DNA from 2 places in the Kribbella sp. NPDC031520 genome. Region 2 is predicted to be linked to the other one. Evidence: predicted binding sites of a transcription regulator. Region 2 holds the regulator's gene; the other holds the start of a gene.
The links. Region 2 encodes HrcA, which represses chaperone genes, less so after heat shock. Its sites were predicted from a motif close to TTGGCACTCGNNNNNNNCGAGTGCCAA; they were not measured.

Region 1 (5,299 bases), on a different contig from region 2:
GGTCGGTGATCGGGTTCAGTGCGGCGCACCGGGCCAGGAAACTCTCCGGATCGTCGATGGTTTCCACCGGGAGCTCGTCCTCGACCTCCACGGCCAGCCGTAGCTCGGCCAGCAACGCGAGGGCCGGGTCGTGCTCGCCCGCCGCGCGGGCGGACTCCCCACCGGCAGCGAGCAGATCGAGCAGTGCGTCATCGGCCTCGATCGCGTCGAGATCGAAACGGTCAGCCATGATGCCCCTCCCCAGCTGCTCCTCGTTCCAATTGTGCTTCATGCCCCACAAACCCCCTGAGCGTGTTCAACGCCCGATGTTGTGCGACCCTCACCGCCCCCGGTGTCATCCCCAGTGCCCGGCCGGTCTCCTCGGCTGACATCCCCGCAACGACGCGAAGACGGAGGATCTCGCGCAGCTTCTCCGGCAGTTTGTCCATCAGGCCCCAGATGTGCTGGACCTCGGACTGCCGAACCGCACGTTCCTCCGGCGTCGGTGACTCGTCCGCGCCGTCCGGCAGGTCCGGCGTCGAGACGTCGGCCACCGCGAACGCACGCTGGGCATCGGCGACCTTGCGGGCCGCGATGCCGTAGACGAAAGCCTCGAAAGGCCTCCCCTCGTCACGATACCGGCCGAGCGCGCCGAACACCGCGACACAAACCTCTTGCGCGACGTCGTCGACCATGTCGGCGCCGCCGGGATAGGTCCACAGACGGGACCGTACGTAACGGTGCGCCACAGCGCGCACCCTCGTGAGCAGGTCGTTGAGAGCTGTGCGGTCCCCGTCGCCGGCCAGCGCGGCAAGATCCCTGAGCTCGACCCGGTCGTGGGTGTCAGGCACTTTGACCTCTGTCACCCCTCGCCCCCTCGTGTTCAGACCGGTCAGCCTGACAGACGGTACAGCGCTCAACTCTCCTTGCCTAGTGGAGAACCATGGTCAAACCCTTGTTTTGATCACAATCTGTCACTACTGACGAGTCAGGTTCGCCGGTGCCGTAAATCGGATCAGCTCGGTGGCGGATTCGCCGCCCCAGTCGATCGGCGTACGACCGGCCTCGGCCCACCCGGCCCGCCGGTACAGCTGTACCGCGGGCCCGCGGTTGTCCACCACCTCGAGCGACAACTCCCGCCCGAGCTCGGCCGCCGTACGGACGCAATGCTCGAGCAATCCCCGCCCGATCCCCCGCCGGCCCAGCTCCGGATCCACGAACAGTCGTTCCACCTCAGCCCGCTCCCCGACAGCAGTCAACACCACATGCCCGAGAACCCGCTCCCCGTCGACCGCAACCCAGCACCCCAGCGCATCCTCCGGCGTCAACCACCGCCCCGGCTCAGCCGGCCAGTTGATCGGATAGCCGCCTCGTTCGTGTACGGAGCGCAAGAGCTCGACACACACCGCCAGGTCGCCGTCACGCCGCTCACGAATCAGCACCCACCCATCCCACCAGATCCCACCCCGCACACCCAAAGCCGGGACCGTACATGCAGAGCACCGCCCGGCAGCGGGGCTGCCGGGCGGTGCTGGGGTGCTGTGGAACTACTGCCCTGAGGGTCAGTGACCGTGGCCGTGGCCGTGGCCGGCTGCGGCGGGCTCTTCATCCTCGGGCTTGTCGACCACCAGGGTCTCGGTGGTCAGCAGGAGTGCGGCGATCGAGCCGGCGTTGGCGAGCGCGGACCGGGTCACCTTGACCGGGTCCAGCACGCCCTGGGCCAGCAGGTCGCCGTACTCACCGGTGGCGGCGTTGAAGCCGCTGCCGGACTCGAGCTCCGCGACCTTGGCGGTCACGACGTACCCCTCGTAGCCGCCGTTCTCGGCGATCCAGCGCAGCGGCTCGACGATCGCCTTGCGGACGATCCGGACACCGGCGAGCTCGTCACCCTCCAGGTCCAGGCCCTTGTCCAGCACGGCTGCCGCGTGCACCAGGGCGGAGCCGCCACCGGCGACGATGCCCTCCTCGATCGCCGCACGGGTCGCCGACACGGCGTCCTCGATGCGGTGCTTCTTCTCCTTCAGCTCGACCTCGGTGGCCGCGCCGACCTTGATCACGCAGACGCCACCGGCCAGCTTGGCCAGCCGCTCCTGCAGCTTCTCGCGGTCCCAGTCGGAGTCGGTGCGCTCGATCTCGGACTTGATCTGGTTGACCCGGCCCTCGATGTCCTCGGCCTTGCCGGAACCCTCGACGACGGTCGTGTTGTCCTTGGAGACGACGATCCGGCGGGCCGAACCGAGCACCTCGAGGCCGACCTGGTCGAGCTTCAGCCCGACCTCGGGGGCGACGACCTGAGCGCCGGTGAGCGCGGCCAGGTCCTCCAGCATCGCCTTGCGGCGGTCACCGAAGCCCGGCGCCTTGACGGCGACCGAGGTGAAGTTGCCGCGGATCTTGTTCACCACCAGGGTGGACAGCGCCTCGGCCTCGACGTCCTCGGCGATGATCAGCAGCGCCTTGCCGGACTGCACGACCTTCTCCAGCAGCGGCAGCAGGTCCGCGATCGCGGAGACCTTGCCCTGGTGGATCAGGATGTACGGGTCCTCCAGCACCGCTTCGCCGGCCTCGGCGTCGGTGATGAAGTACGGCGAGATGTAGCCCTTGTCGAACTGCATCCCCTCGGTGAACTCGAGTTCGGTACCGAAGGTGTTCGACTCCTCGACGGTGATCACACCGTCCTTGCCGACCTTGTCGAAGGCGTCCGCGATCAGGGTGCCGATCTCGGCGTCCCGGGCGGAGATGGTGGCGACGTGGGCCATGTCGCCCTTGTCGTCGACCGGCCGGGCGGTCTCGATCAGCTTGGCCGACACGGCCTCGATGGCCGCTTCGATGCCCTTCTTCAGGCCCATCGGGTTGACCCCGGCGGCGACCGCCCGCAGGCCCTCGTGCACCAGTGCCTGCGCCAGCACCGTCGCGGTGGTGGTGCCGTCACCGGCAATGTCGTTGGTCTTGGTGGCGACCTCCTTGGCCAGTTGCGCACCAAGGTTCTCGAACGGGTCGTCCAGCTCGACCTCACGGGCGACGGTGACACCGTCGTTGGTGATGGTCGGGGCGCCCCACTTCTTGTCCAGGACGACGTAGCGGCCCTTGGGCCCCAGCGTCACCTTCACCGTGTTCGCGAGCTTGTCGACGCCGCGCTCCAGCGCGCGCCGTGCGTTCTCGTCGAACTCGAGGATCTTCGGCATGAAGAAAACCAGTCCTTTTCTGAATATCTCTCGTTGCAGGCTCGGACCCACTCCGCCCCGGACCCACTCCGCCCCGGTGCCAGAGGCCCCGGGGCGGTGTCAGTCAGGAACAGCGGGCGGACGTCACTTGCTGACGACTGCGAGGATGTCGCGGGCGCCCAGGATCAGGTAGTCCTGGCCGTCGTACTTGACCTCGGTACCGCCGTACTTGGAGTAGATGACCTTGTCGCCGACGGAAACGTCCAGCGGGACGCGGTTGCCGTTGTCGTCGATCCGGCCCGGGCCGACGGCGAGGATCTCGCCCTCCTGCGGCTTCTCCTTGGCGGTGTCCGGGATCACCAGACCGGACTTCGTGGTCTGCTCGGCTTCGAGCGGCGCGACGAGGACACGGTCCTCGAGCGGCTTGATCGTGACCGACACTTGCTGACCTCCACGGTCGATTTCGCTTGTCTGTGGCATGTGGTCGCGCTCCCCTGCCGTCGCGGGGGTCAGAGGCCGGACCGCTGGCACCCTCACACCGAGAGTGCCAACACCGAATCTAGGCCGCGATTAGCACTCGGTCAACTCGAGTGCCAAAGGAATCTCAGCAGCGGACGTACTGGCCCGGGTGACGGCACCAGTACAGAATGTTGCTATGCGGCTACCCAAGCTGTCCGGTAAGACCATCGCCGTGCTCGCGGCGGTCGGTGCGGTCGCTGTGGGAGCCGTCGCAGCCAACGCTTCGAAGCACGAGTCCCCCGCTGCGTCCGGCGCGCCTGCGGCAGCACCGAGCACGCCTCAGAAGGATCAGCCCGTCTCTCACGACGCGACCGCGGCCGAGCTGAAGGCAGCAGCCGCGCTACCGCAGTGCAGGTCGGCGAGGCTCGTACCGGTCAACCGCAGCTGGGGCATCCCGGTGCCGTCGCTTCTCGGCAGCTCCAGCACTACGTGCAACCTCATGTATGGCGACGACCCGTTCCGCGGATCCAACCGCACAGGCGACCCCGAGACCGCGATCCTGGTCCTCCAGCGCAACCTGAACTTCTGCTACGGCACCAAACTCGCCGTCGACGGCATCTACGGCAGCAAGACCCGGGCAGCGATCAAGGCGGTCCAGAGCAAGCATCACCTCGTGGTGGACGGCATCTACGGTCCCAAGACCCGCTCCGCGATGAACTGGCGCCTGTACTCGATGGCAACCCGCAGCTGGAGCGGGGGCTGTTCCAGCCCCCTCTAAAGTTGCCGCGTGACTGTCACCGCGTTGCTGGACGGGCCGGGCGCCGAGGTGCTGGCCGCGGCCTGCACCGAGTTCCGCCCGGGCAACGAGCTACAGCTCGTGGAGAAGCTCAGGCGCCAGTACGACGCAACGCTCGTCACGGCTGCGGTCACCCAGGCCGCACTACGCCACCGGGCTGTAGCCAAGTTCGGACCGGATGCGGAGCGCATGTACTTCACACCGGACGGTCTGGAGCAGGCCACCCGCACCACCGTCGCCACCCATCGTGCCAACCGACTCGCGACGACCCTGCCTGGCGCCAGTGTCGTCGACCTGGGCTGCGGTATCGGCGGCGATCTCATCACCGCAGCACGCGCCGGACTACGGGTCACTGGCGTAGAACGCGATCCAGAGACAGCAGCCACCGCCCGCGCCAACCTGTCCGCGCTGGAGCTGCCAGGCGCCGTACTGGTAGGTGAGGCCGAGTCGACAGACCTCACGCCGTACGACGTCGTGTTCGCGGACCCGGCTCGTCGTGCCGACGGGCGACGCGTGTTCGACCACAACGCCTACTCGCCACCGTGGTCGTTCGTGACGGGTCTGCTCGAGCGGACCGCCTGTGTGAAGGTCGCGCCGGGCATCCCGCACGACGCGATCCCCGATGGCGTGGAAGCAGAGTGGATCAGCGACGCCGGCGAGGTGAAGGAGGCAGCCCTCTGGTCGGGGCAGCTCTTCACAGGTGTCTCTCGTCGCGCCACGCTGCTACCGGGCGGAGTCAGCGTCACGGACGCACCGGAAGCCGACAGCGGGCCGGTAGGGCAGTACATCTACGAGCCGGACGGCGCTGTCGTCAGGGCCGGTCTCGTCACCGCGGTCGCCGCGGCGGTCGACGGGTGGCTGCTGGATCCACGCATTGCTTATGTGACGTCAGCGACGTACGTCC
Region 2 (5,299 bases):
CCGGAGCTGTGTTCGGGGTTTGTAAGAGTTCCGGCTGTGGTCAGTCAGCGCGGTCGATGGTGGCCGCGAGCAGCCCCGGGAAGACAGCGTCGAACTCGGACCGGCGGAGGCGGTTGAGGCGGCGGGCGCCCTCGTCGCGTTGCTCGATCAGGCCGGCGGAGCGCAGTACGGCGAAGTGGTGGCTGGCGGTCGCCTTCTTCACGGGCAGGTCGAACGTGCCGCAGGCGCGGGTCCAGTCGTCGTGCGACGCGAGATCGCGCAGGATCGAACGCCGGACCGGGTCCGCGAGCGCGTCGAGGGCCGCCTGCAACGGCACCCCGGCCGGGTCAGCATGCGTGAGCGTCCGGGCTCTGGCGGACTCGACGGCCATAGTGTTCGATCCTTGTCGTACAGTTGTGTTCGGTCTCTGTCTAACAGCCTAGCGAGGTGCTGGTGATGATCGAACTGGTCGACTACAACTTCGGACCGGATGCCCGCCCACGGCCGGCGGAGGCGCGGGCGCCGGGGCGGGAGGGAGCGCTGGCCGCGTTGGAGACGTTCTACTACGCCCTGAACCACAAGGACTTGGACGTCCTGGTCGACGGCTGGGCGGACGATCCGCTGGTGCAGTTGAACAATCCCGTCGGCGGGATCCTGCGGGGCCGGGACGCGGTACGGGACCTGTACGAGCGGGTGTTCGCGGGGAGCTTGAACATCCAGGTGACGTTCGGCGACGCGGCAACGTACTGGCTGCGCGATTCGGTGGTGTTCGCGGGACGCGAGACGGGCACCTACCTGGGCGACCGCCCGCTGCGGATCCGTACCACGAGAATCTTCAGGTACGACGGCCTCTGGCAGCAGGTGCACCACCACGGCAGCATCGACGACGCGAACATGCTGGCCGCATACCAGCAAGCTGTCCGCGGCTAGCGCCAGCGGGAGCGGGACAGGAGAGCTGCGGCGGCAGCCACGCCGGCGGTTGAGGTTCGCAGGACTGTGTCGCCCAGTCGGATCGGGGTGGCGGCGAAGGACTTCAGCTCGGTGGGGGTGATGCCACCCTCTGGGCCCACGACCAGGACGAGGTCGCCTGTGGTGGGGACGTCGAGAGCGGCCAGCGGAACGGTGGCTTCCTCGTGGAGGACTACCGGGAGGGCAGCGGTCGCCAGGAGCTTGGTGACGTCGGCGGTGGAGGCCAGTGGGGCGATCTCGGTGAACCAGGTGCGGCGGGATTGTTTGCTCGCCTCGAAGGACCAGGACCGCCACTTGGCGAGCAGCTTCTCGACCCGTTCCGGGTTGGCGCGGAACTGGCTGCGGTCGGCGTTCCACGGGACGATCACGTCGACGCCGACCTCGGTCAGCATCTCCACCGCGAGCTCGGCCCGCTCCCCCTTCGGTACGGCCTGCACCACAACCACCCGCGGGTCCGCCGCCGGCGTACTCCCCCGCTCGTCGACGGCGACCGTCACGCCGGCCTTGGACGCAGCGACCACAGGCCCCTCGGCCCAGGCGCCGCGCCCGTCCGTCAACCGGACCCGCTCTCCAGGCCCGATCCGCCGTACGACAGCCGCATGCCGCCCCTCGGCTCCGTCGAGCACCAGTTCTTCCCCGCCCAGCTCGGCGAGGAAGAACACCGCGACACCCACGGCCGTCAGTGGGCGCCGAAGGCGTCGCGGAGGCGGCCGAAGACGGTCTTGTGGGTGGCTTGGACCTGGCCCTGGGGGCGTTCCTCGTCGCGGGCGACGGCCAGCTGGCGGAGCAGGTCGGCCTGGCTGTCGTCGAGCTTGGTAGGAGTCTCGACGATGACCTGGACGATCAGGTCGCCGCGGCCGGCGTGGCGTAGGCGCGGCACCCCGCGGGCCGACAGGGTCTGCGTCGTACCGGACTGCGTACCCGGGCGGATCTCCAGCGGAGTGGTCTCGCCTTCGAGCGTCGGCAGGTCGATCGTCGTACCGAGCGCGGCCGCCGTCATCGGGAGCGTGACCGTGCAGTGCAGGTCGTCGCCGTTGCGGGTGAAGATGTCGTGCGGCTCGACCTCGATCTCGACGTACAGGTCACCGGCCGGGCCGCCGCCCGGGCCGACCTCGCCCTGACCGGACAGCTGCACGCGCGTCCCGGTGTCGACGCCGCCGGGGATCTTGACGGTGACGGTACGGCGGGACCGCACCCGTCCGTCGCCGGAGCACTCGACGCACGGGTTCGGGATGGTGGTCCCGTAGCCGCGGCAGTTCGGGCAGGGACGCATCGTCCGCACCTCGCCGAGGAACGACCGCTGCGTGTGCGTCACCTCGCCGCGTCCGTGGCAGATCTCGCAGGTCACCGGCTCGGACCCGGCCGCCGCGCCGGACCCGCTACAGGTCGGGCACAGTACGGCGGTGTCGACCTTGAGCTCCCGCGTCGTACCGAAGGCGGCCTCGGCCAGGTCGATCCGCAACGGGATCAGCGCGTCCTGGCCGCGCCGGGTCCGCGGCCGCGGCCCGCGGGTCGCGCCGCCGGTCTGCCCGAAGAACGCGTCCATGATGTCGGTGAACGTGAACGCCTGCCCGAACCCGGCACCGCCCGGCCCGGCGCCAGCGGTCGCGAACGGATCGCCGCCGAGGTCGTGCATCTGCCGCTTCTGCGGGTCGCTGAGCACCTGGAACGCGCGCCCGATCTCCTGGAACTTCTGGTGCGCGTCCTCGGAGTCGTTCACGTCCGGGTGGTACTGACGTGCCAGTTTGCGGTACGCCTTCTTGATCTCGTCCGGTGACGCGTCACGGGTGACACCTAGGACGGCGTAGTAATCGGTGCTCATACTCCAGACCAGGGGGTTGTCTTCATCAGGATTCAGCCAGTATCTGGCTCACATAACGCGCGACGGCCCGTACTGCGCCCATCGTGCTCGGGTAGTCCATGTGGGTCGGCCCGACGATGCCGAGGGTGGCGAGCACCTCCGACTTCGACCCGTACCCGGTCGCGACCACCGAGGTGGTGGCCAGTTCCTCGTACGGGTTCTCGTGGCCGATCCGAACGGTCAGCGTCTGCGGGTTGGTCGCCTCGCCGAGCAGCTTCAGCAGGATGACGTGCTCCTCGAGCGCCTCCAGCACGGGCTTCACGTTCCGCTCGAAGTCGTCGCCGTACCGGGTCAGGTTGGCGGCGCCGCCGACCGCGATCCGCTGCTCGCCGACCTCGTCGGTGAACGCCTCGAACAGCGTGGTGACGATCGACGAGACCAGCGACCGGTCGGCCGGCGCGAACAGGTCGGGCACACTCGCCAGGGAGGCGGCCGCGTCGGTCAGCCGCTGGCCGGCGAGCGCCGTGTTCAGCCGCGACCGCAGGTCCGCGATCAGTTGCTCGTCGACGTCCTGCGGGTGTTCGACGATCCGCTGCTCGACCCGGCCGTTGCTGGTGATCAGTACGAGCAGGAGCCGGCGCGGGCTCATCGTGACGACCTCGATGTGCCGCACGCTCGACCGGTTCAGCGACGGGTACTGCACGATGGCGACCTGGCGGGTGATCTGGGCAAGCAACCGCACCGTCCGGCGGACCACGTCGTCCAGGTCGACCGCACCGGCCAGGAACGACGTGATCGCCTTCTTCTCCGCCACCGACAGCGTCTTGACCGTGCTCAGCTTGTCGACGAACAGCCGGTACCCGGCGTCGGTCGGGATCCGGCCGGCGCTGGTGTGCGGCTGGGTGATGTACCCCTCCTCCTCCAGCGCGGCCATGTCGTTCCGCACGGTGGCCGGGGAGACACCGAGGTTGTGCCGGTCGACGAGCGCCTTCGACCCGATCGGTTCGTGGGTCGCGACGTAGTCCTCGACGATGGCGCGGAGCACATCCAGCTTGCGGTCGTCCAGCACGCCCACCACCCTCTCCGGCTCCTGGCACTCCGTGGTTCGGAGTGCCAGTCTAGGCGGTCTCGGGCGAGGCTCCCAACGGAACGGGCGCCGGACGCGTCACTGTACTGACCACATCAAGCGGCTGATCCTGGACCGCGGAGTCGACGAACGACTCCAGTACGTCGAGCACGTGGTACGCCAGCTCCCCGGTCGCGCGGTGCGGTTCACCGTTCCGGATCGCCCGGGCCATGTCCGCGACTCCGACCCCGCGACCGGCCCCGGCGTATCCACCGGCGACCGGCACCTCGGTCCACTCGCGGCGCTCCGGCGTCACGATCTCGACGGTCCCGTCGAACCCGTTCGGGTCCGGCACCGACAGGCTGCCGTCCGTCCCGTGGACCTCGATCCGGGGCAGCCGCCCGGCCCAGACGTCGAACGACATCAGCACGGTGGTCAATGCGCCGGACTCGTGCTCCAGTACGCCAGTGACGTGCGTCGGCACCTCCACGTCGAACACGGTCCCGGCGCGTGGCCCGGTGTGGATCTTCCGCTGCTGTTTCGCCCGGCCCGCGCGGGCCGTCACCCGGACGACCGGCCCGAGCAGGGTGACCAAGCTGGTCACGTAGTACGGGCCCATGTCGAGGACCGGGCCGCCGCCGGGCTGGTAGTAGAACTCCGGCGCCGGGTGCCACAGCTCGTGGCCGGGGGTCACCATGAACGCGGTCGCCGCGTGCGGGGTACCGATGTCACCGCGATCGATCACCGCACGAGCCGTCTGGGTGCCGGTGCCGAGGACCGTGTCCGGCGCACAGCCGATCCGCAGGTCGTTGGCAGCGGCGTACTTCAGCAGCGGCTCCGCCTCGGTACGGTCCATGGCCAGCGGCTTCTCGCCGTACACGTGCTTGCCCGCGGCCAGCGCGGCCTGGTGCACCGCGGCGTGGGCCGCCGGGATGGTGAGGTTGAGGACGATGTCGACGTCGTCGGCCGCGTACAGCTCCTCCGGTGACAACGCGCGGATGCCCGGGTGCTTGTCGGCGATCGCCTGCGCGCGCGAAACGTCCAGGTCCGCGACGGCGACCACGTCGACGCCGGAGAGCTTCGCCAGGTGGTCCAGGTACGTGCCGGAGATGACGCCCGTACCGACGATGCCGACGCCGGTCACTTGCTCGCCCACAGCAGCCCCCGCTCGATGATCGTCCGGACCTCGGGCGTCTCCAGGTCGTCCAGCTTGTGGCCGACCGTGCAGACGAAGACCTTGCCCTCGCCCCAGGTCCGGGTCCAGATCGCCGGCATCACGGCGCCCTCGATCCACGGGTAGTCCGGGTGCGACTCGAACGTCGTCGTCGCGAGCACGGTGTTCGTCGGGTCGTAGTGGATGTAGTACTGCTCGGTGTGTACGTCGAAGTGCTTGATGCCCTCGACGATGGGGTGGTCGGCAATGATGTCCACCCGGTAGTCGGTGTACCCGTGCGGGTGCGAGATGAACTGCCCGCCGGTGATGA

Region 1: groES (co-chaperone GroES) is a predicted target of HrcA. The motif match lies at 3,711-3,737, and genes of this name have one in related genera.

Annotation. Positions count from the first base shown of each region.
Region 1 covers NZ_JBVIKS010000001.1:1,001,769-1,007,067, forward strand. The annotation lists gene ACZ5BU_RS04955 (hypothetical protein) at 1-229, opposite strand, end outside; gene shbA (RNA polymerase sigma factor ShbA) at 222-899, opposite strand; gene ACZ5BU_RS04965 (GNAT family N-acetyltransferase) at 957-1,421, opposite strand; gene groL (chaperonin GroEL) at 1,542-3,161, opposite strand; gene groES (co-chaperone GroES) at 3,285-3,581, opposite strand; gene ACZ5BU_RS04980 (peptidoglycan-binding domain-containing protein) at 3,796-4,377, shown strand; gene ACZ5BU_RS04985 (class I SAM-dependent methyltransferase) at 4,387-5,299, shown strand, end outside.
Region 2 covers NZ_JBVIKS010000006.1:412,382-417,680, reverse strand. The annotation lists gene ACZ5BU_RS30965 (ArsR/SmtB family transcription factor) at 41-370, opposite strand; gene ACZ5BU_RS30960 (YybH family protein) at 436-909, shown strand; gene ACZ5BU_RS30955 (16S rRNA (uracil(1498)-N(3))-methyltransferase) at 906-1,622, opposite strand; gene dnaJ (molecular chaperone DnaJ) at 1,628-2,770, opposite strand; gene hrcA (heat-inducible transcriptional repressor HrcA) at 2,796-3,818, opposite strand; gene ACZ5BU_RS30940 (Gfo/Idh/MocA family protein) at 3,868-4,971, opposite strand; gene ACZ5BU_RS30935 (ThuA domain-containing protein) at 4,956-5,299, opposite strand, start outside.